DNA from 3 places in the Anoxynatronum sibiricum genome. Region 2 is predicted to be linked to each of the others. Evidence: riboswitches for the same ligand, from Rfam matches in the RefSeq annotation. Region 2 holds a riboswitch; each other region holds the start of a gene.
What was found. Region 2 has a riboswitch for molybdenum cofactor ahead of AAIG11_RS04365 (ABC transporter substrate-binding protein). Riboswitches for the same ligand answer to the same signal wherever they lie in the genome.
Positions count from the first base shown of each region.

Region 1: another riboswitch for molybdenum cofactor. It lies ahead of AAIG11_RS01135 (ABC transporter permease); the one in region 2 lies ahead of AAIG11_RS04365 (ABC transporter substrate-binding protein).
Region 3: another riboswitch for molybdenum cofactor. It lies ahead of moaA (GTP 3',8-cyclase MoaA); the one in region 2 lies ahead of AAIG11_RS04365 (ABC transporter substrate-binding protein).

Region 1 covers NZ_JBCITM010000001.1:258,991-269,441, forward strand. The annotation lists gene AAIG11_RS01125 (helix-turn-helix domain-containing protein) at 123-833, shown strand; gene AAIG11_RS01130 (ATP-binding cassette domain-containing protein) at 834-1,541, opposite strand; gene AAIG11_RS01135 (ABC transporter permease) at 1,543-2,232, opposite strand; molybdenum cofactor riboswitch at 2,318-2,438, opposite strand; gene AAIG11_RS01140 (ATP-binding protein) at 2,630-4,264, shown strand; gene AAIG11_RS01145 (response regulator) at 4,261-4,941, shown strand; gene AAIG11_RS01150 (ArsR/SmtB family transcription factor) at 5,316-5,735, shown strand; gene AAIG11_RS01155 (heavy metal translocating P-type ATPase) at 5,716-7,851, shown strand; gene AAIG11_RS01160 (diguanylate cyclase domain-containing protein) at 8,066-10,003, shown strand; gene AAIG11_RS01165 (ABC transporter ATP-binding protein) at 10,161-10,451, shown strand, end outside.
Region 2 covers NZ_JBCITM010000003.1:146,838-157,288, forward strand. The annotation lists gene AAIG11_RS04350 (BUD32 family EKC/KEOPS complex subunit) at 1-192, shown strand, start outside; gene AAIG11_RS04355 (TOBE domain-containing protein) at 281-490, opposite strand; gene AAIG11_RS04360 (putative sulfate/molybdate transporter) at 497-1,582, opposite strand; molybdenum cofactor riboswitch at 2,012-2,129, shown strand; gene AAIG11_RS04365 (ABC transporter substrate-binding protein) at 2,311-3,246, shown strand; gene AAIG11_RS04370 (DMT family transporter) at 3,341-4,189, opposite strand; gene AAIG11_RS04375 (IclR family transcriptional regulator) at 4,514-5,299, shown strand; gene AAIG11_RS04380 (VOC family protein) at 5,595-6,014, shown strand; gene AAIG11_RS04385 (LacI family DNA-binding transcriptional regulator) at 6,137-7,171, shown strand; gene AAIG11_RS04390 (sugar phosphate isomerase/epimerase family protein) at 7,302-8,063, shown strand; gene kduI (5-dehydro-4-deoxy-D-glucuronate isomerase) at 8,126-8,956, shown strand; gene AAIG11_RS04400 (C-terminal binding protein) at 9,052-10,026, shown strand; gene AAIG11_RS04405 (TRAP transporter substrate-binding protein) at 10,051-10,451, shown strand, end outside.
Region 3 covers NZ_JBCITM010000001.1:373,216-383,666, reverse strand. The annotation lists gene AAIG11_RS01685 (HD-GYP domain-containing protein) at 1-680, opposite strand, end outside; gene whiA (DNA-binding protein WhiA) at 806-1,810, opposite strand; gene AAIG11_RS01675 (NUDIX hydrolase) at 1,810-2,238, opposite strand; gene AAIG11_RS01670 (gluconeogenesis factor YvcK family protein) at 2,327-3,598, opposite strand; gene rapZ (RNase adapter RapZ) at 3,644-4,495, opposite strand; gene murB (UDP-N-acetylmuramate dehydrogenase) at 4,512-5,432, opposite strand; gene moaA (GTP 3',8-cyclase MoaA) at 5,619-6,578, opposite strand; molybdenum cofactor riboswitch at 6,648-6,769, opposite strand; gene fdhD (formate dehydrogenase accessory sulfurtransferase FdhD) at 6,790-7,617, opposite strand; gene AAIG11_RS01645 (ferritin-like domain-containing protein) at 7,735-8,235, shown strand; gene fdhF (formate dehydrogenase subunit alpha) at 8,354-10,451, opposite strand, start outside.

The DNA.
Region 1 (10,451 bases), on a different contig from region 2:
TAAACACCGCGCAATACTGGCCAACGTGGTACCGGAATGATAAGTCATGTTATAATAGATGATCAGGAAAATAGATTCATCGTGAAAAGCAAAAAAGATGATGACTGAGAGGAAGTGAAAAGATGAATCCAATTGCAGAAGCCATTCGAAAAGCGCGTTTGCGTGCCGGCATGACTGAAAAAATGCTGGCAAAAAAATGTGGCTTGGCTGAAAACTATATCAAACAGGTGGAGTCGGGCAGGAAAGTGATCCAAGAACAGGCAGCCCAGCGTATTTTACAGGTGTTGGGAGAAGAGACGGATGTATTGCAGCAGGGGTCCCATCTTCGTCGGGACTCTGGGGAGAACGAGGATGACCGTGAAACTGAAAACAATCGGTCAACCAGAAATCAGGCGGTGAAACGGGATGCCTCCCTTTCCATCGAACCCAATGATCAGTGGACTGATGCCCTGGCCCATATCATCAGGCGTTTCCCTGTAGAAAATCTGGCAACAGGGAAAATAGTGGCGCAAAAAGAACTGCCGGTATTGGGCAAAAAAATAGAGGGAGTTCCCTGGGAGAGAGTTCGATTTTTTCAGGTGGCAGACGGCCAATTACAGTCCCTGCGAATTTTTAAGGACGATCTGGTAATGGTCTGTGAAACAACTGAAATCATCAATGGTAAAATCCATGTCATCGAAGTAAACGGCCAAAAAATGATTCGCAAACTTTCGAAAGATCAGCAGAAAAAAATTCTGTTATCCACCGGAAGTTCAGGGGAAGTACCCACAGCTGTCACTGAGAAGCAATTAAAGCTGATTGGCCGCTGTGTCAGCGTTGAGTTCAGAGTCTGATTAAATTAAACCCTGCTGGATAAAAGAATGCACCAGAGGGTGTGCGTGACTGCCAAAGACTTTTTCAAGGGGGCCGGCATCCTGAAGAGTACCCTCATACAAAAAGGCTACCTGGTCACACATGCGTTTTGTCTGTTGCAGGTTATGGGTGACCATTAACACCGTGGGGTGATAGGCTTCGTAGTGGATGCGAATCTGTTTTTCAAGAAGCAGAATAGAAGTGGGGTCAATATTGGCAGTGGGCTCATCCAGCATGATCAACCGGGGCTTGAAAACAAGGGCCCTGGCCAAAGCCACTTTCTGAGCCTCGCCACCTGAAAGTGTCCAGGCTTTTTGATCTCGCAAATGTTCAATTTGAAAGCATGTCAGCATTTCCTCCACTTGCTCTTTAAGTTGCTGCGCGGGAACATGGCGCAGCTGCAGCGGGTACGCTATGTTTTGAAAAACAGAAGTGCGTAACAGGTAAGGCTTTTGGAAAACCAAAGTCATGTCAAGAAGTAATCGGTCATTCAGAGGCAGACCATCGTATAAAATCCGACTCTGACAGGGTGCTGTCAGGGAAGAGATGATTTTAAGCAGGGTGCTTTTTCCGGAACCGTTGGGGCCGATGATTCCCCAAAAACAGCCACTGTCAATCTCCAACCGGGAGATATCCAGCACCTTTTTTTCATCATAGCTTTTGGTGAGGTGTTCGATGAAAAGATGCATGTTATCGCTCCTGTTGCCAATGATACAGCAGTGAATTGATGATGAAAGAAATCAGCAGCAGCACAATGCCGGTGGCGATGGCCAGGGAATACTCTCCCATATTGCGAAGCATGGCAATGGTGGTGGTCATGACCCGGGTGTGCCCCCGAATATTTCCACCCACCACCATGACAGCCCCCACCTCAGAAATAGCCCGGCCATACCCGGTGACAACAGCCGACATGATATTGATACGCAATTCTCGAATGAGCAGCCAGAGTGTTTGAGAAGGAGAAGCCCCCATGGTTTTGGCAAGGTCTCTGATCTCGCTGCCTCTTTCTTTGGTGCCATTAAACACAACACCGGTGATAATGGGTGTCACCAGGCAAAACTGGGCAATGATCATGGCCGTGGGGGTAAAGTTGAGGCGAAATTGCCCCAAAGGGCCGCTGCGAAGCAGTAACAGAAAAATGACCAGCCCAATGACCACCGGCGGCATGCTCATTAGCGTATAAATCAATCGAACCAGCATTTTTTTACCAGGAAATTCTTTGATACCGATGGTAAGGCCAAAGGGGATTGCCACAATGCCTGCCAAAAAAGTGGCAGTCAGTGAAACAAAGAGAGACAGGCCGACAATTTCTAGGAATTCCGGGTCCATTCTGATGAGCAGATGAACGGCATCCCGGGTTCCCTGTATGAGATTATCCATGAATACGCCCCTTTGTCAAAGTAGTCAACTACATGGAACCACGAAACAAAAAAACTCCCTGAAGCTGAAAATGCAGAAAGGGAGTTTTGGTGATTTTTCGGCTCCTTTCCACAGTGGGAGGCATCGCTGTTTCCGGCAATACCTTAATGGTTTTTGGTCATGGCGCTGAGCGCGGTAGACGCAAAAACTCGGAGACTTAAGCGCTGGTTGGTGATAACGCTTACTGCTGATTATACCGAAGGGGTGGTGGCTTGTCAACGAGCAGACGTTGATACCCGGCGGTATCATGCCGTTGATTGCAGAGAGGCAAGTCGACCAGAAGGCAACTATGTGATAAAATAAATCAAATTACAGGAACAGCACCGGGCCGGACTACCGGAAGGATGATGTGGTACGTATGAAAACGCATAGACAGCGCAGAGAAATCAGCCTGCAGGCCAAAATCATGTTCTTTTCTGCTTTTATTGTGACGTTGAGTGTTCTGAGTGTCAGCTATGGGTTTCTCAAAACCATGGAAGCCAGCCTGTTAAAAGAAGTGGAAAACAATGTTCTCAATACAGCCCGTATTGTTGCCCGCATGCCAACGGTGATTGGCGCATTTGAAACAGCACATCCTGAAGAAACCATTGATCCCTTGATGAAAGTGATTCGAAGCAGCAGTCGCGATGTACAATTTATCACGGTAACGAATATTGAGGGGATTCGCTACTCCCATCCCAATCCTGAACAGCTGCTGAAGCCTTTTGCAGGCGGCGATGAGGGGCCCGTGCTGCAGGAAGGAAGCGAATATATTTCGGTGGCACAGGGAACGCTGGGAATCTCCACCAGGGCGCTGACTCCCATTATCCACCCTGCAGGCCATCGCCTTGGTATGGTGGCGGTGGGCACGCTGAATCGCAACATCGAACAGGCGACGGCAGAAATGCGATGGCAGGTCTATCGCTTTGCTTTAATTGGACTAGTATTGGGCCACTTGGGCTCCATTTGGATGGCAAAGCACCTGAAGAAAATTCTGCTGGGGTTGGAACCCTACGAAATCTCAAAACTGTTAAAGGAGCGCAATGGGATTCTGAAAGCCATTAAAGAAGGTGTAATGGCTATTGATGCAGATGGAAATGTTTCCATGATCAACGAAGCGGCACGAACAATGTTGAGTATCTCTCCGGATAAACAGGAAGGGATGCACATCGGTGAAATTATGCCTGAGTCCAAAATGCCCCGGGTATTGAAAACCGGGCAGGCAGAGCTTGATATTCAGGATGTCATGAACGGTGTTCCCATTATGGTCAACCGCATTCCCATCACAAACGCCAAAAATGAAATTGTGGGTGTGATATCCAGTTTTCGTCTCCGGGATGAATTGACCACTCTTGCTGAACAGCTCACAGGTGCCCGGATGCTGGTGGATTCTCTGCGTGCCAACACCCATGAGTTCATGAGCAAGATGCATGTGCTGTTGGGATTGCTGCAGCTGAAAAATTATGATCTCGCCGAGAAGTATATACTGGAGGAGACAGAAAGCCAGCAGCAGATCACCAGTCAGGTCATTCGTCACATTAAAGAACCTGCCGTGGCGGCGCTGATCATCGGGCGATTCAGTGCGGCGAGAGAGTCGGGGTTAACCATGATGGTTGACCCTGCCAGTCAACTGTCTGTTCTGCAGGGACGCATTAGCAGCAATGCATTGGTCACCATCATCGGAAACCTCCTGAACAATGCTTTTGACGCTCTGAATCAGCGGGAAAACGGGCAGGTGACACTGAGTATTCAGGAAACAGATCATGCCATCATGCTTCAGGTGGTGGACAATGGAGAAGGCATGTCATGTGACATACAGGAAAAGATTTTCAATCGGGGATTTTCCACCCGTGAAGGAGACAGGGGAACGGGCCTTTTTCTTGTCAATCAGGTGGTTGGAACACTTCATGGAACTATTCGGGTTCAGTCGAAAACAGGAAATGGAACCACTTTTTGGGTGAGACTGCCCAAACAATGGCCTGCTGTCAGGGAAAATGAGGGGGAGGATCAATGATTCGTGTCATGATTGTTGAAGACGATCCAATGGTGGCAGAAATCAATCACCGGTATGTCAACTCTGTAGAGGGTTTTCGGGTTGCAACCATAGCCCGAAACGGAGAACAGGCGATGGAAATGCTTGAAAAAGAAACTGTCGATCTTATCATACTTGATATTTACATGCCCCGAAGTAATGGGCTTCAGCTACTGAAAAAGATCAGGAATCAAAACTGGACCATTGACGTGATTCTTGTTACTGCCTCTCAGGATCCTGCTCATATTGGTGAGGTGCTGAAACTGGGTGCCTTTGATTACCTTGTCAAGCCCTTCGAATTTAAGCGGTTGAAACAGGCGTTGGAAAATTACCGGTTACGGAAAAAAACATTGGAGAATACCCGGCTGGTTTCTCAGGATGACATCGATCGTCTGATCATCTCCCGATCAGAGACGGAATTAGCAACGAACTATGAAAAAGGGATTCATCCCAAAACCCTGGCAACCATAAAAGAACACCTTCTAAACCGGCGGAAGCCGGTGGACGCCACCCAGGTAGCTGATGAAATTGGTGTTGCCCGCGTCACTGCCAGGCGTTACCTGGAGTATCTGGTGAAAACAGGCTTTCTTGAACTGGATATTCGCTATGATACGGGAGGTCGGCCGCGACACCTGTATCATCTCAGTGCATCCCAGTAATCGGCACATCAACCATACCACCAACAGAGCGTCTGTACCATTGATGATTGACGTTGTTCACCGAATTACCGGTGGATGAAAGAAACTGAAAAGTGGTCGCCCGGGCTGTGGAAGCAACTGTCATTGAAACAGGTGTTAATCGGATCGCTTCTGCCCTAAAAAGATTAGCCGATAAGCAAAGCTGTCTGCAGCGGAGTTACAGTGGATTAATAAAAGCGTCTGTTCCGAGCATGCTTGGAACGGACGCTTTTATGTGCGTGTTTTCCATTTGACGAAGTATCAGAAAAAAGAAATCTTGACAACATGGCGGTGTAAGGTGTATCATTAAATTAAACATATGAGCAAGTATTCATATATAGAGGAGGCGAAGTCATATGATGAGTGATGCCATTGATAAAGACCGCTGCGGCTGCAATATCATTCATGAAGAAGCGGTAAGTGAAGTTGAAGATCAGATGATTGCCGATGAACATGCACAGGCAATGGCCGTATTTTTCAAAGTTTTTGGAGATGCCACCCGTTTAAAAATTTTGTATGCTCTGAATCTGAAGGAGTTGTGTGTCTGCGATCTCTCCATCGTACTGGGAATGACCCAGTCGGCCATCTCTCACCAGCTGAAAATGCTGAGAACGAATCGTGTTGTTAAGTCGCGCAAGGAAGGAAAAGTCGTGTACTATTCCATGGATGATGATCACATCCGACGTATTTTTGATCAGGGCCTGGCTCATCTAAGCCACCTTGATGACCGAACTTTACCAAAGGAGATGACCTCAGATGAACTCACATCCCCATGAAACTTACCGTCTGAAAGGGCTTGGCTGTGCAGATTGTGCCGGCCGTATGGAAAGAGAAATCAGCCAAATCAATGGTGTGGCTGATGCAACGGTGGATTTTGTCACCCAAAGACTGACAGTGTATTTTCTCGAAAAAGACAGGACAGACGAAATAATCAAAGAAACAGCATCTGTGATTCAACGCATCGAACCTGATGTCCGCATAGTGCCAGCTTCAGATTATCAACAAAAGGAAGATCATTCACATGAGTTTCCGGATGACGATAACCAATGGAAAACAAAAGGAATGATGGCGGCTGCTTTTCTTCTTTTTGCAGCTCCCTGGACATTTAAGCTGGAGGGAAACCTTGCACTGACGCTTTATCTTGCGGCTTATGTGTTATCAGGAGGTCGGGTACTGTTGCGGGCAGGGCGTAACCTGATGAATGGCAGGGTCTTTGATGAAAACTTTCTCATGAGTGTTGCCACCATTGGCGCTTTTGCCATTGGTGAATACCCTGAAGGTGTCGCTGTGATGCTCTTTTATCAGGTTGGTGAGTATTTTCAAGATCTGGCAGTTCATCGCTCGAGAAAATCCATTGCTGCACTAATGGACATACGGCCGGATACGGCACATCTTATACAGGATGGCCGTGTTCAAACAGTTAAACCTGAACAGGTAGATAAAGGCCAGTTAATCCTGGTGAAGCCGGGTGAAAAAGTCCCCATGGATGGTGTTATCGTCAAGGGAATCAGTCTGGTGGACACAGCTGCCTTAACAGGCGAGTCGCTGCCACGGGACGTTTCTTCAGGTGATGAGGTGCTGGGAGGATTTGTGAATCAATCAGGAGCTCTAACAATAAAAGTGAACCGCACTTACGAACATTCAGCGGTTTCCAAAATACTGGAACTGGTTCAAACTGCCGGAAGTCGAAAGGCCCGCACAGAACAGTTCATCACCAAATTCGCACAGATATACACCCCGCTGGTGGTGGGAGCTGCTGTAATGCTGGCAGTGATTCCGCCACTCTTACTGGCTGACGCGACATTCGGTGACTGGGTTTACCGCGCTCTGATCTTTCTCGTCATTTCTTGCCCCTGCGCGTTGGTGATTTCCATTCCTCTTGGTTTTTTCGGTGGCATTGGAGGGGCTTCCAGCCAGGGTATTCTTGTGAAAGGCGGCAATTATCTGGAAGCACTGAATCAAGTGGATACTATCATATTTGATAAAACAGGTACACTGACCAAAGGGATTTTCAGAGTGAGCCATCTTTTGCCGCAAGAGGGAATAGACGAGCCTCATCTGCTGGAAATGGCTGCGCTGGTAGAGAGCCAGTCGACGCATCCTATTTCAGTTTCCATTCAAAAAGCATGGGGAGGGAATACGGCCGCACACCAGGTGGATGCAGTCAGGGAGACGCCAGGAAAAGGAGTGGAAGCTCTGGTTGACGGTCAAAGGATCAGGGCAGGCAATGCAGCTTTTATGAAGGAGGCAGGAATAAATGCTCCCCAGGTCGCTGAATCCGGTACACTGGTCCATGTAGTTCGCGAGGATCAGTTGATGGGAAGTTTGGTCATCAGTGATGAGATGCGACCGGGAGTTAGAGAGACCATGGAAGGGCTTCGCAGGGCAGGCATCAAGCGGTTGGTAATGCTGACGGGTGACCGGGAAATGATTGCCCGACAGGTGGGTGAGGCAGCTGGTATCAGTGAAATCTATGCAGAGTTGCTACCACAGGACAAAGTGACCATCACTGAAAAAATTATGGCTGAACAGACTGGCAAGCGCAAAGTCATGGTGGTGGGAGATGGTATTAACGATGCACCGGTATTGGCCAGAGCCGATGTTGGGACAGCCATGGGCGGGCTTGGTTCTGACGCCGCCATTGAAGCGGCTGATGTGGTCATCATGGATGATGAGCCTGCCCGGCTGATCACAGCTCTTAAGATTGCCCGGCGTACCCGGATCATTGTCTGGCAAAACATCGTGCTGGCCATTGGCGTCAAACTCATTGTGCTGGCTCTGGGTGCCGGAGGCCTGGCAACCATTTGGGAAGCGGTTTTTGCCGACGTTGGCGTGGCAGTACTGGCAACGCTGAATGCCATGAGAGTGATGAAAACACCCAGGCAGAAATGACGACACCAGTGGATCACGTCAAACATATACGGTTCCGGGTTCTTCAGGAGACAGGTTCATCCTTTTATAAAAGTGGAGCTACCAATTAAAAAGTGGAGCCCCCTATACAGATTTGGGAAAGACACTGCTGGCCAATAAATGGTTAGCGGTGTTTATTTTGGTTATATATACCCGTGGGAGTTCCAACGAGATCGAAAGCTGTGGAGGGTACGACATGAAACGGGATGGCAAAATAATACTGGCATTGACAATGGTTATTGCGGTGGTTTTGACCGCTGTTTTTGCGTATTTTATATCGCGTACCGAAAAAGACTTTGATCTTTTTTACACCAGACAAATGGACAACCACGCCAGTCTCATCCGTAAAACTGTCAACTTGGCAGAAAGCTATACAGAAACTTACACCCGCCTGATTAACGAAGATCTTTACCACAGGCTTTATGGATTGAATCAGGAGTTGGCCAGTGTGGCTGCAGATCAGCTGACCCCGGAGGTGCTGATGACTTACAGGGACAACTATGACCTTGCCGGGTTGGCCATTTTTTCGCCCGTTGCGGACGAAGATATTGCTATTTCGGCGTCAACAGTTGTGGAGGAGATTGGAGAACGCACTGCTTTCTGGGGCTATTGGCATGAAGCTTTCAGTGCATTGCTTCAGGGAGAAACACCGAATGTGGGCAGAGGGTATGCAAGGGAAAATTTCTGGGTAGGCCCTCGAAGCCGTTCACATTATATGGAGGGGTATTTTCGATTTGCCTATTACCACAATGAAGCACAGGGGTATCTGATTAATGGCTATATTGAAGACGCTGCTTCCTATGATGATAATATACGCAATCTCATGGATGATCTTTTTGCTTATCTGGATGAAGAAATCAGCTATATCCAGTCCAGCTCACTGATTGATTTGAATGCTTGGGAAGTGGCATATCACAATGAGTACAGCAATCCTGAAGACCCTGCTTTTATATACGGGAACTTCGACCGCAACCTGTTTATTCAACTGGGATTAACACCTGAAGAATTGCATGCCATGACAGAAATGCAAAGGCATGTGTTAAAGACAGCATCGGGAGAAGCGCTGATTTACCTTATACCGGCAGGCGTGGCAGAGCACCCTTATCTGGTGACCGCTCTCATCGATGACAGTGACCACTGGCTGTTGCGGGAAAATGCCGGCAACTCTTTTTTACTCATGGGACTGATTGCGCTGGTCATTGTCCTGCTGGGAGTATCTTTTGTCATGCATCACTACCGGTCACAGTTAACATTTGAAATTGAGCGCAAAGAAGCTTCTGAGGCATTTGCCAGAAGCATTGCAGCGCTTCCTGAGTTTATCTACCGTTGTCAAATTACCGAGGATGACACCTTGCTGCTTACTTATAATGACGGACGGTCGGTGGCGCGCGAACAAGCTGTGGCGATGGAAAAGCATTATCTAAAAATGAACGATATCTACCCGGAAGCCTACACGCAAATCCTTCATGAGAATGTTGAAAGGGCGCTGACGGGAGTTGCTCAGCGATTCGAAGTGGCTTATAACGGACGGATTTATGAACATTATATCAGTCGGGTGGAAAATGAGAATGAAGTGGCAGGATTTGCCACTGATATTACAGAAAAAAGGCATCAGGAAGAAAAAGCCAGGTATCGAGCTGACCACGATTCACTGACGGAGTTGAAGAACAGGGGTGCTTTTGAACTCTATATCAGGGAAATAACCAGCCGGAAGCCCAGTGATTCGTACGCGCTTTTTTTCATGGACCTGGATCACTTTAAAGAAGTGAATGACACTTACGGACATTTACTGGGAGATCACTTGCTGCGAGCAGTTGCCAATCAAATTCGCCTGGCAGTGACAGGCAGCGAGGGGATTCTGGCAAGGGTTGGCGGCGACGAGTTTGCGTTTTTCTTCCGGGAAAGCAGTAAAGAAGTTATCGAGAAAATCGCAGAAAACATCATCGCTGGTTTTCAGGAACCACTGGAGATTGAAGGGCATTTATTAACCATAGGTGTGAGCGTTGGCATTGCCAGGTATCCGCAAGATTCGGCAAATGACCGGGAACTGATACATTTTGCTGACCAGGCCATGTATGCAGTCAAGCATGAGCCAGGCAAAAAATACGCTTTTCACCGAAAGCGGTCTGTCTAATGCCTGAGAGAACTTAGCCGACGGTGAAAGCCGTCGGCATTTTAGTAATGAGAGTTACAGTAAAGGAAAAAACCGGTGATTTCACTTTGCGATCTTTTCTGGTAGAATGAATAACATTCACAGGTTGCCTGATAATCGATGGAAGAGGGGTTCGGTAATGATCGACATTCGGAATGTTTCATTATGGCGGGGAAGTGCCTTCCTGTTGAAAAATGTCAGTTGGAAAGTGAATGCGGGAGAGCATTGGGCGATCCTTGGGCTTAACGGTTCTGGAAAAACCACCCTGCTGAACATGATAAACGGCTATTTGTTTCCTTCCAGCGGAGAAGTGACGGTACTGGGACAGCGTTTTGGTGAATATGATCTTAGAGAACTGAGGAAATCCATCGGGTGGGTTAGCTCAGCACTTCAGGAACGTTTTTATATGGCAGAATCTGCCGTTGATATT
Region 2 (10,451 bases):
GGAAAAATATGCGCTTATGTCTACACCTATAGCCCAATGGCGACTCCTTTTAAAAAGCAGCTGGTAAATGCATTTGCGGATACATTTGTGAAGGAGCTGCTTCTTGAAGGAAGTTTGATCTACCACTACATGGATCGGGAACTGAAGATGATGGAAAGAAGAAGAAAAATGGCTATTCCCCATTTCAAATAAAACAGCTCTTCTTGAGAGTGTTTTTATGCTGGTAATGCGATAAAACGAAACCCTGGCTGAAGAACAGCTAGGGTTTCGTTTTATCGCATTACTCTTTCCCAAACATGACCGAAGTGGCTTTGATAATGGCTACCAACTCATCGCCCACCTGAATGTTCATTGATTCCGCTGCCCCTTTGGTGATTAGTCCGGTGACGATCATGCCTTCAGCAATTTCAAGTTGCACTTCGGAACTGGTGACGCCATGCACCACTTTGACCACTTTTCCTTTAAGCTGATTTCTTCCGGTTATTTGCATTTTTACTCACCCCCTTTCAGCGTTCCATTTTTTTCTAACGATGATCCAAACCCAGACAATAAACAGTGACCAGGTAATACCCAGGAACAGCGACAAGATACCCGTCAAAAGAGTTGCTGCCAGATCAGGTGTTTTTCGGGCGGTTTGAAAAAGCGCCAAACCTGAGTAAAAAAGCAGTGCTCCTAAGGCTCCAAAGGGGATCACCATCTCCAGATGGGGTGATGCAAACAACAGTGCAATCACTATCAAAACAAATCCTGATATGATATTGGATCCACCTGTACGGGCACCAAATCTGTACTGAGCCGCTAAACCGCCTGCCCCATGACACATGGGGAAGCCTCCAAAAGGGACTGAAAACAAACACATGGCACTCATACTATAAAGAAGCTGCTTTTCCTGAACTTGGCGGTCCAATAAATCGCTGATGAGTAATGAAGTGGCTAAAACGGCATTTCCAAGAGTGAGAGGAATCTGCGGCAAAGACGCTTTCGTGAACCCGCTGATAAAAGAAGGAAAGTCAGGCAATGTTAAAGCTGGGAGGCGCATGAGTGTAACCGGAGGTGGTCCAAAACGAAAAAGGCCGACAATAATTCCCAGTAGAAAAACCATCAGAGCTGAAACATCCAGATGCCTTGAAAATCGATAGTAGAAAATGATGCCCATTGCCAAGGCACCGAGAATGAAATCATACCTCATCATCACCATGGCCTGCCTCATCAGGGTCAGAGCGAGCGCCAGTTGAATACCGCGGATTAAAGCGATGGGAATACTTCTTTTGATGAAGTCCATGGCGCCGGTGAGAGCGATGAGCAGCAGCACCAGTCCCATACCGATTCCTGCACCTGCAATTTCGGCAGCGGACAATCTTTCTGTAAGGGCAATCACACCAATGGCTTTCATAGGTTCAACAGGCATTGGTAATTTGTAATGGATTCCGGTGAAGAGATAAGCAATACCGAAGAACAGCAACATGACAGCCAAATTCATATCAGTTGCAACGGAAACGCCAATAACAATGGGGAGTAGTGTTCCAAAATCTCCCAGTGCGCCTGCAGCTTCTTCCATATTGAAACGAAAATCTTTTTCCATAAGCGTTATCACCTTCGATGCATAAAGATGGTAGTTCGATTAAACGGGTGGTAGTCTTGCCGTTGAGGTTGATTACCAAAGACGACGTTTTAGGATTGATCTTTGAAGCAAATGATATTCCTGTAAATATCCAAACAAAGAGGCTCTTAATCATTAATTTCCTGGTGAACCACCGTTGATTCAAAGAGAAACGATGCGATTAGAATAAATTGAGGGTATTAATTTTAAGATCAAAATGCATAAAAAAAATAACGACTAGATTAAATGAGAAAGCACGGCACATTTGCAAAAGGTTCAAGCCTTCACCATGAAGCTTGTTTAAACCACATTCTTGACAGAACATAGGGCATACTCTATACTTAACCTCAGGGAATCGTTTTCCTCAAAATGCAAAGATAAACATAACGAAGATGTTGTAACATCAGCAAACAATGGAATCGCCTCCGAGCTTAAGTCCCTAATGGCAGTTGCCTATGGGATCAAGCCGATAGGGTAATGTTGGAAACGGCGTTGCCTCCCAGTGGAAAGGAGATGTGTGGCTGAAGTGCAATCACCAGGCACCCCTTTGGGTGTTTTTTATTTCGATGTTCTTCAGCTGCAGTAACGGACTTAACCAGAAAGGGTGTGATCTCCCAACGATTAAACCAAGGAACTTGATTTTCAGTTAATGATCACTTAAAAAGTGAATACAGGCCAGAAATGATTCGCCTACAAAAGGAGATGAGAAAATGACATTGACGAGACGCAGCTTGTTCATCATGTTGCTCATTTTGATGGTTGCTTTAACAACAGCCTGTGGAGGAACTCAGGAACCAGCTCCACCGGAAGAACCGGCACCAGCTGAAACGCAGCCATCCGCTGAAGAAGCGACAGAGACTTCTGAAACGGATGGTGATTATCCTGAACTAACGAACACAGAGATGATTTTATCCACCACCACCAGTACTGAAAACAGCGGTTTGCTGGATTTTATTCTGCCGGATTTTGAATCAACCTATGAAATTGATGTGAAAGTGGTAGCTGTTGGTTCAGGTGCAGCACTACAGATGGGAGCTGATGGTGAGGCTGATGTACTGCTGGCTCATGCCAAGGCCCGGGAAGAAGAGCTGGTGGCAGATGGCCATGGCCTGGAGCGATTTGATGTGATGTATAATGATTTTATCATTGTCGGCCCTCCTGACGACCCCGCTGGTTTAATGGATGCAGCCGCTGGTGATGTGCTGGCTGGCTTAACACTGATCAGTGAGAAGGAAGGTACCTTTGTTTCCAGAGGTGACGATTCTGGCACACATATCATGGAAGTGAATTTATGGAAGGAAATTGGTTTAGAGGAGCCTGATGCCAGTTGGTATATTTCTGCCGGTCAGGGCATGGGAGACGTGATCCAAATGGCCAATGAGCTGGAAGGCTACACGCTGACTGACAGAGCCACCTATCTCTCCATGCTGGGAAGTATCGATCTGGTGATAGCTGTGGAAGGTGACCCAAAACTATTCAATCAATATGGCGTTATTGCAGTGAATCCTGACAAGGGAGATCATATTAACTATGCCGCTGCAGCCCGATTTGTCGATTGGATTTTGTCTTCTGAGACACAGGAACTCATCTCCCAGTTTGGTGTGGAAGAGTTCGGAGCGCCTCTCTTTTTTCCCAATGCCCAATAAGTGAGGAACAGCGCTTAACCGATTTTAAAACACCCGATTCCGGCCTCGACAGCTGGATCGGGTGTTAATCATCTAAAAAACAATCGTGAATCAGTCAGGAAATGCTTTGGCGCGTGCGCTGCATGCTGGCATGAAACAGATAACGTCCGGTAACTCCGCCTACCACAAGCAGTCCACCGAAAATGGTCCACATGCCTGGGGCCTCGCCCACAATGAGCAGAACCCAAAGGGGATTGAATAATGGTTCGATGACTGGGATTAAGGCACTCTCCATGGCACTGATATGCTTCACTGCAGTTGCGTAGAACACGTAAGCCAGCCCCAGCTGCAGCGTGCCCAACAGCAGCAGACCCAGCCAACTCATGGCGGAGGGCATTGATTGAAACATAAAAGGTAGCGTCACAATACCCGCCAGAAGATTACCCAGCAGAACAGACTCCATGGGGCGGGCATTTTTTTGCTTTCTCAGCAGAAGCACCATAACTGCAAAACTGATGCCGGTGAACATACCTAAAAGATTACCCCAGAAACTGGTAAAGCTTACATCATCCAGGAAAAAGAGCACCATGCCCACCATAACCAGTAAAATGGCAGCCCAATCAATGCGGGTTACTTTTTCCTTAAGAACAAAATAACTGAAAAGGCCGATATAAATGGGTGAAGTAAATTGAAGCAGGGCAGCATTCGCTGCTGTTGTGAGACGTGTAGAGGTGACAAAGAAGATCATGACGCAGGCATAGGCAACGGCAGCACCTACCTGAACTTTTGACCAGGTAAAGACAGGCTTTTTCAAGAAAAAGAAAATAACCACAGCTGCTATGAAGCTGCGCATGCCGGCAATGGCCAGAGGGTTCCAGTCCACCAGTTTGATCAAAACCCCTCCCAGGCTCCACAGAAAAGCGGCAGCCATCATTTGGTAACGTGCTTTTGTATCATTTGTCATATCAGCACCCCTTGCTAATCTCCTTTGACCATCAATACACGATAATCCTTTTAACAGCATAAATCAAAGCCCTGGAGATGACAACCGTTTGAAGTGATTATTTCAATTGAAAAATAGTTGATGATTTTTCTTTTGTGAAAACAGGTAGTTTGAAAGGCTGTTGAAATCTAATGCCTGTTCGTTGACATTATTTCTTAAGAAGTGTACATTTGGGATAACACCCGCCGCGCCCTGAAATGCGCACTAAGGCGGGTTGTTTTTCGAACAAGCAGAAAGATCATTATGTATGACATTTTGAGATGATGTTAAAGGAGTTTGGAAGCAATGAAAACGACAGAAACAGCAGGCGGATCAGCGGTGCAGTCCATTGACCGGACCTTTCATATTATAGAAGTGCTTGCAGAGAAGCCGGATGGACTGGGATTGACGGAACTGGGTAAACGGGTGGGGCTTCATAAAAGCACCGTGCATCGACTGTTATTGGCGCTGATCCACCATGGATATGTGGAGCAGGATTCCGGCTCTTCTGTTTACCGGTTGTCTCTCAAAATGTATGAGATAGGCAGCAAAATCATTGATGATCTCGCTTTGAACGAGGTTGCCAGACCACTATTATCTGCCCTGAAGGAATCTGTGAATGAAGTGGTGCATCTGGTGATTCGCGATGACATTGAAATTATGTATATTGACAAGGTGGAAGCTGACAATAAGATCCGTATGCACTCCCGCATTGGGGCGCGTTCTCCCCTATACTGTACTTCTGCGGGAAAAGCCATGATGGCCTTTTTGCCGGAACAGGAGATTGTCTCCATTTGGGAACGTAGCCATATCCAAAAACTCACCATATATACCATCACCGACTTGGAAAAAATGAGAGAAGAATTGAATCAAGTCAAAAATCGGGGTTATGCCATTGATAACGAAGAAAATGAGCTGGGAATTCGCTGTGTGGGGGCACCCATCTTTAATTATCGTGACGAAGTGATCGGGGCCATCAGTATTTCGGGGCCAACCCTTCGGGTAACGCCTGAAAGAGTAGCTGCTTTTGGTGAAGCAGTAATGGCAACAGGCCGCTTGATCTCCCAAAAGATAGGGCACCGTGTTAAATAGTCAATGTTACCCATAAAAGGGTATGACCAAATGAGATGAAAGCTTTAGAAAATTTGTGATAGATGAACTCAACTGCACTTTCAGTGCAGTTTTTTCATGCCTGAAACCTGTAAAGCATCTAAATAACGGGAAAACGTTGATCCACTATCAGAAAAGTGCCATATTTTGAAATGATGACTATAATGAAGAAATATGGAGAAATCAAAAGAATAATGTACCTAATAATCTGTAACCGTCAATGAAGCACTTGAAATTCTGGAAAAACATCGCTATGATTAGTCTATAAAACGAAACGATGGTTCACAATACGAAACTGGGGAGTGGATTAAATATGGTGACTTTGGAGCACGTAGGCATCTGCAGTCTGGATACACGAAAACTGAAAGACTGGTACGTCAATCTTTTCTCTTTCCGGATTGTTTACGATAATCAAAAGGAGATGCCCACCTACTTTTTGGCAATGGAAGACAACAGCATGCTAGAAATTTATCCTGCTGAAACTGATGCCAAAACTACCGACAACAAGTATCGAGGGATTCGACATCTGGCTTTTGGTACAGATCAGATTGAAGAAGCGTATCAAAAACTACTGGATCACCAGGTTGAAATCATTGAGCCGCTGAAAGCAAATGATAAAGGCGTTAAAACCGTCTTCTTCAGAGACCTGGAAGGAAACATTATTCATTTCATTCAACGTCCGAAGAGCTTGGTGTAACTGCATGACAATCGGAAGTTTAAAAGGCTGATTCAAAGAGTGTTGACGAAATGAAGATAGTGCGTTAAAATGTTGTTAACCGGTACACAAACCCGGTACACAGATGGAAAGCAGGAAAATGTATGTCATGGGCGAAGAAAAAAGTGACCATCAAAATGGTTGCAGACCAGGCGAACGTCTCAAAAACAACCATCTCCCGCTATCTTAACGGAAAGTATGAGTTCATGTCGGAGGAAACCCGGGAGCGGATTGAGAAAGCTATCGAAGCATTAAACTACCACCCCAATCAAATAGCCAGAGGATTAAAGTCAAAAAAGAGTGGTACCATTGGAATGATCGTTGCTGATATCACAACACCATTTTCATCAATTCTGGTCAAAGGTGTCAATGATATTTGCCTTGGTGAAGGGTACCAACTAATGATTGCCAACAGCGACGAAGATCCCAGAAAAGAAGAGGAATATATTAGGTCGATGCTCACCAGGCAAATCGAAGGGCTGGTGATTAATTCAACTGGCTACAATGATGATTTGATTCAACAGCTTCGAAATGAAGGCATTTTTGTCACTTATGCAGAAAGAAGACCTTTAAATGGTCAGATAGACACAGTCACCATCGATAACGAGCATATTATCAAATATGTACTTGATAAACTCTATGGCTCTGGATTTGAAGAAGTTGCATTTTTCAGCCAGACTATCAATAAGAATGCCACCCGTCAGATTCGTAAAGAGATTTTTCAACGAATGACCTGTGAACGTGGCGGTGATGCTGAGGCTCTTTTCTTTCAGATAGACCAGGAAGCATTTTCTTATGACAAAGCGATTATGGGTTATCTCCAAGAGAATCCCCAACGGTCAAAAGCAGTGATAACAGGTAATGGCGTTGCTATGCTTGATTTTTTAAGGGCTTGCCGACGTCAAAATATTGAAATACCTGACCAGGTTGGTTTGTGTGGTTTTGACGACTGGGGATGGACAGAGTTAGTTGGTGCCGGTATTTCGGCGATTGCACAGCCTACTTACGAAATTGGTGCCAGAGCTGCGGAAATACTTATTGGACGTATTCATTCAGGCATTGATTATAAGGATCCCATTGAGATCGAACTGAAAGCTCAGTTTGTTGAAAGGGGTTCGACGCAGATCATTCTTAAGTGACGATAGGGGCATTTCGAAAAAATGCCTTGACGTTTGTTTAGTGAACCGGTAAACGAAACTGATACATAAAAGTTGCGTGAATACCATTCGAATATGAAAAAGGATGGCGATAGTGAGAGGAGTGGCGAATTTGCTGAAAGAGAAGCTGATTCTTAATGCACTGGCTTTTAAGGATGCTAACTCTGGAATCGTCGAGCAGCATCGACTGCTTGATTGGATTTTATCCAAAGGATACAGACGTCTGGAGATTAGACGTGAGTATATGAGAAATCCATCGCAGGAGATCGCCTTAATAGCAGAAAGTAACCAGAAAGCTCAACTGGAGTTGCATTATTCAGTAGCTGACAAGCTTTTTCAGGATACTTACATTGACCAGTCACTTATTCAGGACTACATGGCTGAAGCAAAGATGTTAAATGCCAAAAGTATCACTTTTTATTTAGGCGATTACCGGGCGCTGTCGGTCAAAGACAAAGTTTTTCTTCAAGGGTTATGCAACGGATCATTAGCTGTTTTAATCGAAAATGACCAATCGCTGTCAGGTGGAAAAGCTGACAAGATTGAAGAACTGTTAATGATTTGCCATGAGAATAATATTAAGCTGCAAATGACATTTGACATTGGCAACTGGATATGGACAGGAGAAGATGCAGAAAAAAATGCACTGAAGCTGAAGCCCTATGTTTCGAATATCCATGTGAAAGATGTGATGATCAAAGATGGTTGTTTTTCATCTACACAGTTAGACGGTGGGATTGTCGACTGGAAGTATTTCTTGAAATTTTTCAATGGAAAAAATTTCATTTTGGAGTATCCCTGTGGGATGGAACCTTTCGATTGCATTGAACATGCTTACCAGTTGATTAATGAAGCAATGATCGAAAGTCAGTGAAAAAGAATGAGTAATTAAATAATGATTGAAGCATATGAAATGGAGGAGGTAGACCAATGAACCTGAAAGTACGCTATTCACATCACCCTGAAGATGCAAAGCATTATACGACTGAAGAGTTGCGCAATCATTTCTTAATGGAAAACGTTTTTTTGCCAGACGACATTCAATTGATCTACAGTCATGTTGATCGCATTATTTTTGGAGGTGCCATGCCCGTCGAAGAAACGGTGGTGCTTGAAGCTGGAAAAGAACTGGGTGTCAGCTATTTTCTTGCACGCAGAGAGCTGGGAATAATCAATATAGGCGGACCAGGAACGGTGACACTTGATGGAACTGAATATCAGCTTGATGGACGAGACGGCCTATATGTGGGAATGGGTGTTAAAGAGATAAAGTTCAGCTCACAAAGGGCAAGCCAGCCAGCCAAATTTTATTTGAACTCATGTCCGGCCCATCATGCATATCCTATACAAAAAATTGGACAGAAAGACGCCAATCAAGTGAATCTTGGAGATCCGCTAACAATGAATAAGCGAACGATTTATCAATATATTCATCCGGCAGTATGTCCATCATGTCAATTGAGCATGGGAATGACTCTCCTTGAGCCAGGAAATTCATGGAACACGATGCCTGCACATACACATGAACGACGCATGGAAGTATACTTTTACTTCGATATGGACGAAGAAACCCGTGTGTTTCATTTGATGGGACAGCCTCATGAAACGCGGCACATTATTATTAAAAATGAGCAGGCGGTGGTTTCGCCCAGCTGGTCCATTCACTCAGGCGTTGGTACTCGTCATTATACCTTTATATGGGGTATGTGCGGCGAAAACCAGGAGTTTGATGACATGGATTTCATTGAAATGGAAAAAATGAAGTGAAGGATACTTCTGATGAATTAATGTGAGCACGTTGGTCAAAGAAGGTCGGGACGAATGAGAAAGGCATAAAAAGAATTCAGTAGGGAGTTGAGCATGTGAAGAAACAGATTGTCATCACAGACTGTGACCATGGCAGTATTGATATTGAAACGCAGGTATTGAATCAGGCTTCTTTGGATTTTGATTTTCACCAGTGCAAAACAGAGGAAGATCTGACCAGCCATTGCAAGGGAGCACGGGCGGCCATTAATCAGTACGCTCCCTACACCAGAAAAGTATTTGAATCTTTACCAGAGCTGGAGTTAGTGGTTCGTTACGGTGTCGGAGTGAACAACGTGGATCTTGATGCGGCAACAGATCATCATGTTCAAGTGTGTAATGTGCCGGATTACGGTATGTACGAAGTGGCAGATCATGCATTGGCCTTTATGTTGGCGATGACTCGAAGAATTGTCATAATGAATGAATCGGTCCATCGTAAAGAATGGGACTATCAGAAAAGCATCCCCATATTTCGGCACAGCCATCAGACTGTGGGCATTATTGGCTTCGGAAGGATTGGCAGTGTCTTTGCACAACGGATTCATGCCCTGGGTTGCCGAGTTATCGCGTATGATACCAAGTATCCCAGTCGGGAAAATCGACCGGCAAGAGTCCCTGATTACGTTGAACTAGTGGAGCTGGAGACGCTTTTGGAGCAATCTGATGTGGTTTCCATTCATTGCCCCCTTGATAATGCCCATCATTTGATTGGTGAAGCAGAACTGCAAAAAATGAAAGAAAGTGCTTTCATTATTAATGTTTCACGGGGTGGCATCATTGATGAAGAAGCCCTGAACAAAGCCCTTATGAACAAATGGATTGCAGGAGCCGCGTTGGATGTTACTCAAGATGAGCCTATCAACCCGGAGTCTCCCCTGTTTCAACATGATATGTTTCTCTGCACACCTCATATGGCGTGGTATTCAGAGCAAGCAGCGAAGGAACTGAAGCAGAAGGTGGCAGAAGAAGTTGTGCGTTTCGTCAAAGGTGAAGCGGTGCATTATCCTGTGAATTCATTAAAAAAATAATATCAGACAAAAGGAGGAATAAGGATGAATCAAAAGAAAAGATGGCTGGTAGTGCTATTGGTAGGGTTGTTGACAGCTGGGTTAATGAGTGGATGTGGTGGAGGTGCTGCGGCACCTGATGCACCGCCGGCAGCAGATGCGCCGGCTGCGTCTGCGGGAGATGCGCCTGTGCAGGCGAAAACGCTTCGAGTGGCCTTTAATCAGCCAGAATCACATCCTCAGTTTAAGGCAATGGTTTCTTTTGGTGAGAAACTGGCCGAAAGAACAGGTGGTGCTTATCAGGTAGAGGTCTCCCCCAACGAGTTACTTGGGCCACAGCGTGAAACCATTGAATTAGTTCAAACGGGCACCATTGAAATGGCCATTGTTGCCGGAAGTCTTTTGGAAAACTTCAACCCCGATTATGTGGTTTTTAACCTGCCATA
Region 3 (10,451 bases), on a different contig from region 2:
CCGTCGGGATACCCGGAACCATTATACCACTCATGATGATAACGAATGATCTCCAAAATACGCTCATCAACCTGTTCATTTCCAATCACTGCCACACCCAAAGTCGCATGCATTTTCATTTCAGCATACTCAGAGGCATTGAGTGTCTCAGGTTTTTGAAGCAAATTCTGATTAACAAAGAGTTTCCCAATGTCATGAACCATGGCACCCATTCCTAAAATACGAAGATCTTCCGGGCTCATTTCCAATGTTATGCCGACAATAAGTGACAGCACGCACACGTTCACAGAATGTCCAAAAGTGTAATCGTCAATTGACCTCAGGCTGGTGAGACTTACCAACACATTATCATGACTGATAATTTCCTGAAGCAGTATATCCACTTGCCGACGGAGCTGTTCAAGCTCCAGTACCTGGGAATGGTAGGCTGACTTAAATGTTTCTTCTACAAAACTCAGCGCTTTTTGCCTGGTTTCGTCTTTTACCGCTTTGATATCTTTCTGAAGACCTGACTCCGGCCACTTTATGTATATTTTTTCAATTTCATGGGCTTTTAACTGATCCAGGGTGTGGGGCTGAATCATTTCTCCTTCTTTTAACAGCAGGATGCCTGCTGAGCTGTGTACTGACTTTGCAAGCATCATGCCAGGCATGAGGATTCGGCAGCTTACCTCCAGCATAGATGACCTCCTTGTCTGAAGCCAAAGCTTCATGGGGATGGGTGAAGCCTTTATGAATAGCAAGTCCTGTGCCTAATTATATCCTTTCTCGACAGTCATTAACAGTGATTTTCAATTAAATATCATTATTTTTCAGCATTTCCATCTGAAGATGTTATCTTTTGGGTTTTGAGACGCACTTCAAGTTGCTCCAGCTTTCTAAAGCGGTGATTAATACCAGATTTCCCCACCGGTGGATTGATTTGTTCTCCAAGTTCTTTCAGGCTGGCTTCGGGGTATTTTAACCGGGCAATCGCCACTTCACGCAGACTTTGGGACAAATTTTGGATACCGATTCGACGATCAATGAACTGAATCATTTCCACCTGTCGCATAGAAGCCTGGACGGTTTTACTCAAGTTGGCAGTTTCACAGTTGACAATTCGATTGATGTTATTGCGCATTTGTTTCAGAATTCGAATATTCTCCAGTGCCAGTAAGGCATGGTGGGCTCCCATAATATTGAGAAGGTCAACAATTTGCTCACCTTCTTTCAGGTAGAGTACGTGATGCCCCTTGCGCAGAATATATTTACCCTGAAGTTGAAAACGCCGTAATATTTTTTGGATGCTGTCAATATGTGATTCATTGGAAGAAACGAACTCGAGATGGTAGTTTTTTTCCGGAGCGCTGATGGATCCCCCACCCAAAAAAGCGCCCCTCAAAAATGCACGGCGGCAACAACGATTTTTTATCAATGCTTGGGGTACCTGCTCCAGCAAAGTGATTCCTTGTTCTGTTTCCAAAAGAATGCCGGTTTCTTTCAACATTTGTCTGCTTTCTTCCGGATCCTCCAAGAGTAACGCATATTGTTTGCTTTTATTAAAGCGCGGAGTTTGACGAACCTGTATTTCAGCTTGGAATCCATATATTCGTTTCACCAGTTTAAAAATTTTACGGGCAGTCGATGGGTTTTCAGTGCTGAGTTGGATACGCAGATCACCAGGACCTGCCAGTTCCAGCATACCTGCCATTCGAATGAGAGCCGATAACTCAGCAAGCTGGCAGCACCGATCTTCAGGTATAATTCTTGCCAGTTCTTCTTTGGTATCTGTGGAAAAAGACATGTTGGTGGAATCCTCTCTGATCATTATTTGACTTTTTTGCCAAGTCGCTCCAGTTGCTCCAGCCCTTTCTGAACCATTTTACGTTCATCTGTGTATTTAACGATTTCAAGCACCCGATCCATGTGAACAAACCGGGCTTCCACAAACCCTTCACTTCGCTGTGGAAAACAACGCATGGTGCGTGATTGCATAAGAAACCAGTGGACGGTTTTGTAGATATTCTCATTTCTGGCCCAACTGGCCTGATAGACATAATGTATTGCTCCCAGGTATCGAAGCACATCTGCTTTCACACCTGACTCTTCAGCCACTTCCCGAATGGCTGTAGCGCGGGTGGTTTCCAGGGGTTCTACTTTTCCCTTGGGCAGTACCCAGTCACCGTTGTATTTTTTCAGCAGCAGGATGGCATTTCCAAAAAACACCACACCGCCGGCGCTTGTTTCATATCGCATGCGATCATCCCTGTGTTTTTTCTTAACCATAACTTTATCACAACCGGCTGGCATGTTCAACGGCGGTGTGCCACGCTGAAAAGCCGCCCTAATGAGCGGCTGTTTTGTGCAATAAAGTTGCTCTGTGCTTTTCAGGAATCAGTTGATCATGTATTATTCTGGAGATGGTCAGTGCATCGTGGCGGACGTATTCTTTGCGGATATCCACTGCATTTACTTCCATTAGCTGAATATCGCTTTCTTTCAGACGCTGATGATCTTCAGCATTTGGCAGCACCATTTCTGCTCCCTCCAGCCGATACTTGTCTACAATGGCTTGCGGAACCTTCTGGGCATTGGCCAGCACGTAATCCAGATGTGCCAGACCAGTGTTGCTCATCAGCGCTTCCACATGGTCTACCACTGCATACCTGTCGGTTTCTCCCGGTTGGGTCATCAGGTTGGGTAAATAGATTTTCACGGCCTTCGACTGGTTAATGCGCTCTGTGACCGCACTCACCAGAAGGTTGGGGATGATGCTTGTATAGAGACTGCCGGGTCCCAGCACAATGGCTTCTGCGCCATCAATGGCTGTGAGTACTTCCGGCAACGCAGCCGGTTTTCTGGGGCGAATAAATACAAAATCGATGGGGCTGTTTTCTTCCTGGCATTTTAATGGAATATTGGATTCTCCTTTAATCACTTTGCCGTTTTTTAGCTGAGCGTAGAGTGTCAAATCTTCCAGTGTGACAGGAAGCACCTGTCCTTTTACTGCCAACACTTCACCCATTTTTTTGACTGCTTCTTCAAAGCTGTCACTAATACCATTCATGGAGGCAACAAAAAGGTTTCCGAAGCTCTGTCCTTTCAGCACACCTTCAGTAAATCGGTACTGCAGCAACGCTTCCATGGTGGGTTCCATTTCTGCCAGCGCCAACAGGCAGCTGCGAATATCTCCGGGTGGCAGCATTCCCAGATCTTCTCTTAAAACACCGGATCCACCGCCATCATCGGCAACAGTGACGATGGCAGAAATGTTGGTGGTTACCTGTTTCATACCCCGAAGCAATACAGACAGCCCGGTACCTCCGCCAATGACAACAATGCGGCGTCCTTTGGAGAGAACTTGCCGGTCATATACCATTTGCACCAATCGGTCATGTTCTGACTGGACTGTTTCTGTTCTGGGAATCCGGTCCAGATTTCGCATGAGGGAAAGGATTCCCTGATGCAACGACAGTATCAATAGTAGAAGCCCGGTCAGTCCGGCGGCCACTGCCGTCGCGCCGGGCAGGTTCAGTTCCATGGCACGCCAAAAATATGCCAGTGCTGCCGAGATCATCACAATTCCCGCCAGCCCCAACAATAGCCATCTTTTCATTTGCAACCCCGGTTTTAGCCAGTAAATCCATTTCATGATGTCACCTTATTCAATGTCCCGGTGTTCCAGAATTACCCGATACCCATGTTGTTGCAGGTAATTGGCAAGCGCAAGGGCAATGGACACCGACCGGTGTCTGCCGCCGGTGCATCCAACTCCCACCACCAGCTGATGCTTACCTTCCCGAATATAGTTGGGAATAAGAAAGAGCATCATGTTTTCCAGGTGCTCCAGAAAATCAACGGCTGTTTCGTTGTCAAGCACATAGCTTCTGACTCGTTGGTCAAGACCTGTTAAAGATTTCAATTCTTCTTCATAGAAAGGATTCGGCAGGAAACGAACATCAAAAATCAAATCTGAATCCAGCGGAATTCCATGTTTGAATCCAAAGGTGATGAGAGAAATCATAAAATGGTTCCGTTCGCCACCTTCCAAATAGAGGTGCCGCAGCTCTTCTTTCAGCTGGGTTGGATTCAGTCGGCTGGTGTCAAGAATTGTGACGGCCATTTCTTTTAATTGTTGTAATTTTTGTCGTTCCAACCGTATGCCTGCACCTATGGCGCCATCACGTGAAAGGGGATGGCTGCGCCGTGTTTCTTTATAGCGCTTAATGAGCGTTTCATCACTTGCATCCAGAAACAATATTTCGTAATCATGTCCCTGGTCCCGGAAGGCATCAAGACTAATGAATAAGTCATCGAAAAAAAGCCCCCCCCGAATATCCATCACCAGTGCTATTTTATCGATGCTTCCTCTGGTTTTTTCACACAATTCGGCGAACCGTGGGATCAGTACGGGAGGCAAATTATCAACGCAATAAAAGCCAAGATCTTCCATGCACTTTACCGTGAGGCTTTTTCCGGCTCCTGAAAGCCCTGTGATAATAACAAACTTCATTGTTTCACCATCCTGTCTATGCACCAATTACTCTCAGTTCCGCTTCCAAATCGACGCCGTGGGTTTCTTTCACCCGCTTGCAGATCAGGTTCATCAGATTAACGACATCTGCTGCTGTCGCATCTCCTGTGTTAACAATAAAGCCGGCATGAAGTTCTGACACCATGGCACCACCCACAGCCACGCCTTTTAACTGACAATCTTCAATCAGCTTTCCTGCAAAATACCCTTCAGGCCTCTTGAAAACACTACCGCCACTGGGCAGATAATAAGGTTGTCGTGTGACGCGTCGCTGCCAGTAATCATCCATCATAAACTTAATTTGCCTGTATACTCCTGACTTCAGCGCGAGATTGGCCGATAAGATGATTTCTCCCGTCTTCTGCACACGACTGGATCGATATCCCATGTGCATTTCATCAAGCGTGAGAGTTTGAATAATGCCTCGGGAGTTCATCACCCGGCAATTCACCAGGATGTCTTTCATTTCGCCGCCATAGGCACCTGCATTCATGGCCAGTGCTCCCCCCAGTGTTCCGGGGATGCCGGCAGCGAACTCAAACCCTGCCAGAGATTGCTGTAATAATGTGCGTGACAGACTGGAAAGAGTCGCCCCTGCCTGTGCATTGACCTGTTGTCCATGAACGGTGACACGATTCATCTTTTTGCCTATTTTGATCACCACGCCCCTGATGCCTGTGTCTGAAACCAGCATGTTGCTGCCGTTTCCAATGACCATGACAGGAACACCGCTCTCCTGGCAAAGGGATAGAAGACCAGCCAACTGGGCTTCTGTGCCGGGTTCTGCCAGATAATCAGCAGGACCGCCTATTTGAAAGGAAGTATGTGCTTTCATGGGCTCCTGACAACGCAAAGCCGGTTCTCCCACTATCTGTTTCAGTGCCTTCTCCAATGCTTGCTCAATCAAAATGTTCACCTCTGCCTTTTTTTGCCGGAACTCATGAGGAAATCTTCCGGCTCCCTGTGACCGTCTCACTTCATTATATCGGTTTGCATGGGAAGGGTCAACGCACTGTCATTCGTATAAGTCACCTATTCTCTCCAACAGAAAAGCCCATCATGAAACATGTGGGCTTCAGGTGGCTGCGTTTCTCAGAAGGTATCAACCACCAATCTGACACATATTACGGCTGGTACAGCGCTCATCTAGATCTAACTGATGTCTTTCCGGTTTGCGATCAATGGCCTGGGCAATGACTTTGGTGATTTGACTTGCAGGCTGATGCAATACCGAACGAAGATCAATTTCATCATTGCTGTGAAGGCAGGGTTTCAACCGGCCGTCGCTGGTAAGGCGAATGCGGTTGCATTCATGACAGAAATGATGACTGATGGGATTAATAAATCCCACTCGTCCCAGGGCACCCGGCAAGCGATAATACTGGGCTGGACTTCCATTTTCCCGCTGTTCTGTAAGCAAAAATCCCAGCTTTTCCAGCAGTACATCATTGGATATGAACCTATTTTCTGCCCACTGGCTGGCTTGTCCCACCGGCATCAGTTCTATGAATCGAACATCGATGTGTTCATTGATCGTTAGTGATGTAAAGTCTTTGACTTCATCATCATTAAGACCTCCTATCACCACCGTATTCAGCTTTAGTGGTGTCATTCCCAGCGAAAGAACGGTTTCAATTCCTTCAAGAACATCAGACAGGCGCCCGCCACGGGTAATCTCACGATAGCGGTTTTCCTTCAGCGAGTCAATGCTTATATTAAAACGATTTAAACCTGCCTCCTTCAATGGTTTGGCCATTGATTTCAGCAGTGTCCCATTGGTCGTCATGGCAATTTCTTCGATACCATTGATTTGCCTTAACTGTTCCACCAGCGAAACAATCCCATTGCGTACCAACGGCTCACCACCAGTGATGCGAATTTTTCGGATACCCAGAGGTACACTGGCTTTCACAATGGAAACGATTTCTTCAAATGACAAAAGATCTTCATGGGTGCGCTTTTCAACACCTTCTTCCGGCATGCAGTATTGACAGCGCATATTGCATAAGTCTGTCACCGAAATACGCATATACGTGATGTGGCGACTGTATCGATCTGCCATACATGATCCTCCTGTCTCTTAGCATTTCTCTCTGATGCAATACAAAAAAGGAGCCGATGGTAAGGAGGCTCCCTGCGGGGCTTTTTTCCTTTCCATCACGGGAGGCACGGGGATTTCTCCCAGTACCCGACGGTTGTTCTTCATAGGAATGCATTCCCTTAGAAAAAAACAACTCGGAAAAAATTCTGATCATTCATTTAAGTTGATTATATCACTCTTCCCCTTTAATGAAAACCCTTTCCCTGCCTGTGTAAATATTCATGCGGTTCCCCCGCGCAAATCCAATGAGGGTCATATTCAACTGTGTCGCCAGTTCCACCGCCAGATTGGTGGGGGCCGATCTGGAAATAAGCGTCGCAATACCGTAACGCGCTGTTTTTATCACCATTTCCGAAGAAAGGCGGCCACTGGTAATCAGCCACTTTTCATCTACCGAAATATCCTTGATCAAAGCCTCACCAACAACCTTATCCAGTGCATTATGACGGCCCACGTCTTCATGAAAAAGTTGAATGCCTGAGATGTCACATAATGCACAGGCATGCACTCCCCCAGTTTCCTGAAACAGAATGGATCGTTTTTGAAAAGCAGAAGACAGTTGCAGTATCACATCAAACGGGATCTTGTATTGGTTCTTAATGGGCTGAGTCGTCAGAGCATCCAGCACGTCGAAAAAGACAGTACCTTTTCCGCAGCCGGTGGTAACAGCTCGCTTGCCTTTTAATCGAGTTTTTAACTCTGGATTTTCTTTCAGCTGAACGTGAAATTTACCTTCATCGCTATCGAGGTAATAGTTGAGCAAGTCTTCTCTTCGGAGTAAAATCCCTTCAGAGTATAAAAATCCCACTGCCAGATATTCCATGGCCGTACCTGAACTTAAGAGTGTGATCCACTCCTGCTCATTTAAAAAGATTGTCAGGGGCTTTTCCATGATGACTTCATCACTGGTTTCGATGGCAACGGGCCTTGCCAACGGGCCTTCCTGCTGGATTCGCATGATGGAACAGGTATGCTTGACGTTTTGCTGTTCGAGATTCATTTGTGACCCTCCCTGTGTACTACTATGATTATTATACCAGAATCCGGTTTATTCGCCGACATTTTGTGGTATAAATATGGTATAATAGTGTTAAGATTTTAACGGGGAGGCGTTTAAATGAAACAGAATTATCAAAACATCATCCGCTATGCCATGGAGCGGGAATTGCAAGGTGTGGATTTTTTCCGCCATCAATCTGAAAAAGTAAGCCTGGCCAGTGCAAAAGACATGTTATTGCGACTGGCAGACGTTGAAATGGACCATTACGAGTACCTGAAGGAACAACTGGAGCATTTTGAAAAGCATCAGACTTTTAAAGAGGTAGACTTTGATCTTGACCGGGAAAAAAATATTTTTGCCGATCGTGCAGAGAATGAACTGCTTGACCAGCAGGTGACTGAAAGCATGGTACCTGACATGAGTGTGCTGCGCACTGCCTATTTAATGGAAAAAGATTTTGCTGAATTTTACCAGAATGCAGCTGACAACACCGATGATCCCAGTGCCAAAAAACTGTTCCACACTTTGGCTTTATGGGAACAGGGCCATGAAAAACTGTTCAAGGAAGAACACCAGCGTTTGATGGAAGACTACATGAGCCAGCCCTGGGGTGGTTGATGTTTCGACTGAACTGAGCTGAGTACTCTAAAATCACCTTTTGAAAAGATCGCGGCACACAAAACCCGGTTTCTCATTACTTGAGAAACCGGGTTTTTATAGTCTTGTGTGTGACGGCTTACGCCATTTTTTCCAGGTTAACCCCTGTCACTTTTAGGCCTGGGATCTTGCAGTACTGGTCAAGCACTTCACCGTTAGTCAGCACATTCGCGCCACTTTCCCAATGGAAGGGTATGAAGAGAACACCCTTTTCCACTCTGTCGGTCACTTTTGCTTTCATGGTGACAAAACCGCGACGGGATGTAATCTTAACCATGGCACCATCTTCAATGCCTTTGGCTGCCGCCAATTCAGGGTTCACTTCCACGTATACTTCCGGCGCCATATTGTTAATACCTTCTGTTTTGCCGGTCATGGTACGGGTGTGATACTGATAAAGGATGCGGCCGGTGGTCATCACCAGCGGGTACTCTTCATCCCCCAGCTCTCCTGATTCAACGAACTCAACAGGCTTCAGCAGACCAGCGCCCCGGGCGGGTTTGCCAATGTGAAGCACAGGTGTGCCCGGATGATCGGTGGTGGGGCAAGGCCACTGGATGCCTCTCCCTTTGATGCGGTCATAGGTAATACCGGCATATTGGGGGGTTACCTTGCGAATTTCTTCAAAGATTTCTTCAGCGTCATTGTATTTTTTCTCGTAGCCCAAACGATTCATCAGATCCATAAAGACTACCCAGTCGGGTTTTGCTTCTCCTGGTGGGTTCACAGCTTTTCGAACCCGTTGCACTCTTCTTTCGGTGTTAACGAAAGTCCCATCTTTCTCAGCGAAAGATGCTGCCGGCAATACCACGTCGGCCAACTCAGCAGTTTCAGTGAGGAACAGGTCCTGTACTACCAGGAAGGTCTTTTGAAGGGCGTGCTCGGCATGATGGGTATCCGGATCAGAAATCATGGGATTCTCTCCGAAGATATAAAGCATCTTCACCCGGTCTTCCTCAATGGCTTTAAACGTCTCGGTCACCGTTAGCCCCGCCTTGTCTGAAAGTGTGACACCCCAGGCCTTTTCAAATTTTTCAAGAGCGCCAGGGTTGCCGACAGGCTGATAGCCGGTGAAGACATTGGGCAGTGCACCCATGTCACAAGCTCCCTGCACGTTGTTTTGACCGCGAAGAGGATTCACGCCGGAGCCGGGCTTTCCAATGTTACCGGTAATCAGCGCCAGGTTGGATAAGCTCATCACTGTCTCTGTTCCATTCACATGCTGAGTGATGCCCATGCAATACAGGATGGCCGCTTTATCAACACCGGCATAGAGACGGGCCGCTTCACGGATCTTGTCTGCATCAACTCCGCATATTTCTGCTGAATACTCAGGGGTGTATTTTTTAAGACTTTCAGCCAGCTCATCAAAGTTATCCGTATTTTCACGAATATAGGTTTCATCCTGAAGCTTTTCCTCCAGAATCACGTTCATCATGGCGTTATGGAGGGCGATACTGGTTCCCGGTTTAATTTTCAGGAACACATCTGCCTCGGCTGCCAGCGGTATTTCACGGGGATCTGCCACAATCAGTTTTGAGCCATTGCGAACAGAGCGCTTCAATTGGGCTCCAATGACGGGATGGGACTCTGTGGTGTTTGACCCGGTGACAAAAATGGTGTCTGCCTGCTGAATATCAGCAATACTGTTGGTCATCGCGCCGCTTCCAAGTGTTGTTGCAAGACCTGCAACAGTGGAGGAATGTCAGAGGCGTGCGCAGTGGTCCACATTATTGGTCCCGATGACTGCGCGCATCATTTTGGTCATTAGATAATTTTCTTCTGTCAGGCCACGGGCTGATGAAAAAGCGGCAATGGCATCAGGGCCATCAGCAGCTTTTATTTCTTTGATTTTGTTCACAATCGTTTCATAGGCTTCATCCCAGGTGACTTCTTCCAGAACACCATTTTTACGCACCAAAGGTTTTTTCAGTCGTGATGGATGATTGACAAAATCATAGGAAAAACGGCCTTTGACACAAAGTAAGCCATCATTGGAGTGGCCTTTTACCGGCTCTACTTCCACTACCTTTCCATCCTTAACCAGCAGTTCCATCTGACATCCGACTCCGCAGTAAGAGCAGGTGGTTTTCACTTTCTCAACTTCCCAGTATCTGAACTTTTCTTTGCGTTTTGGCATTAATGCACCAACCGGGCAAACAGCTACGCAGTTACCA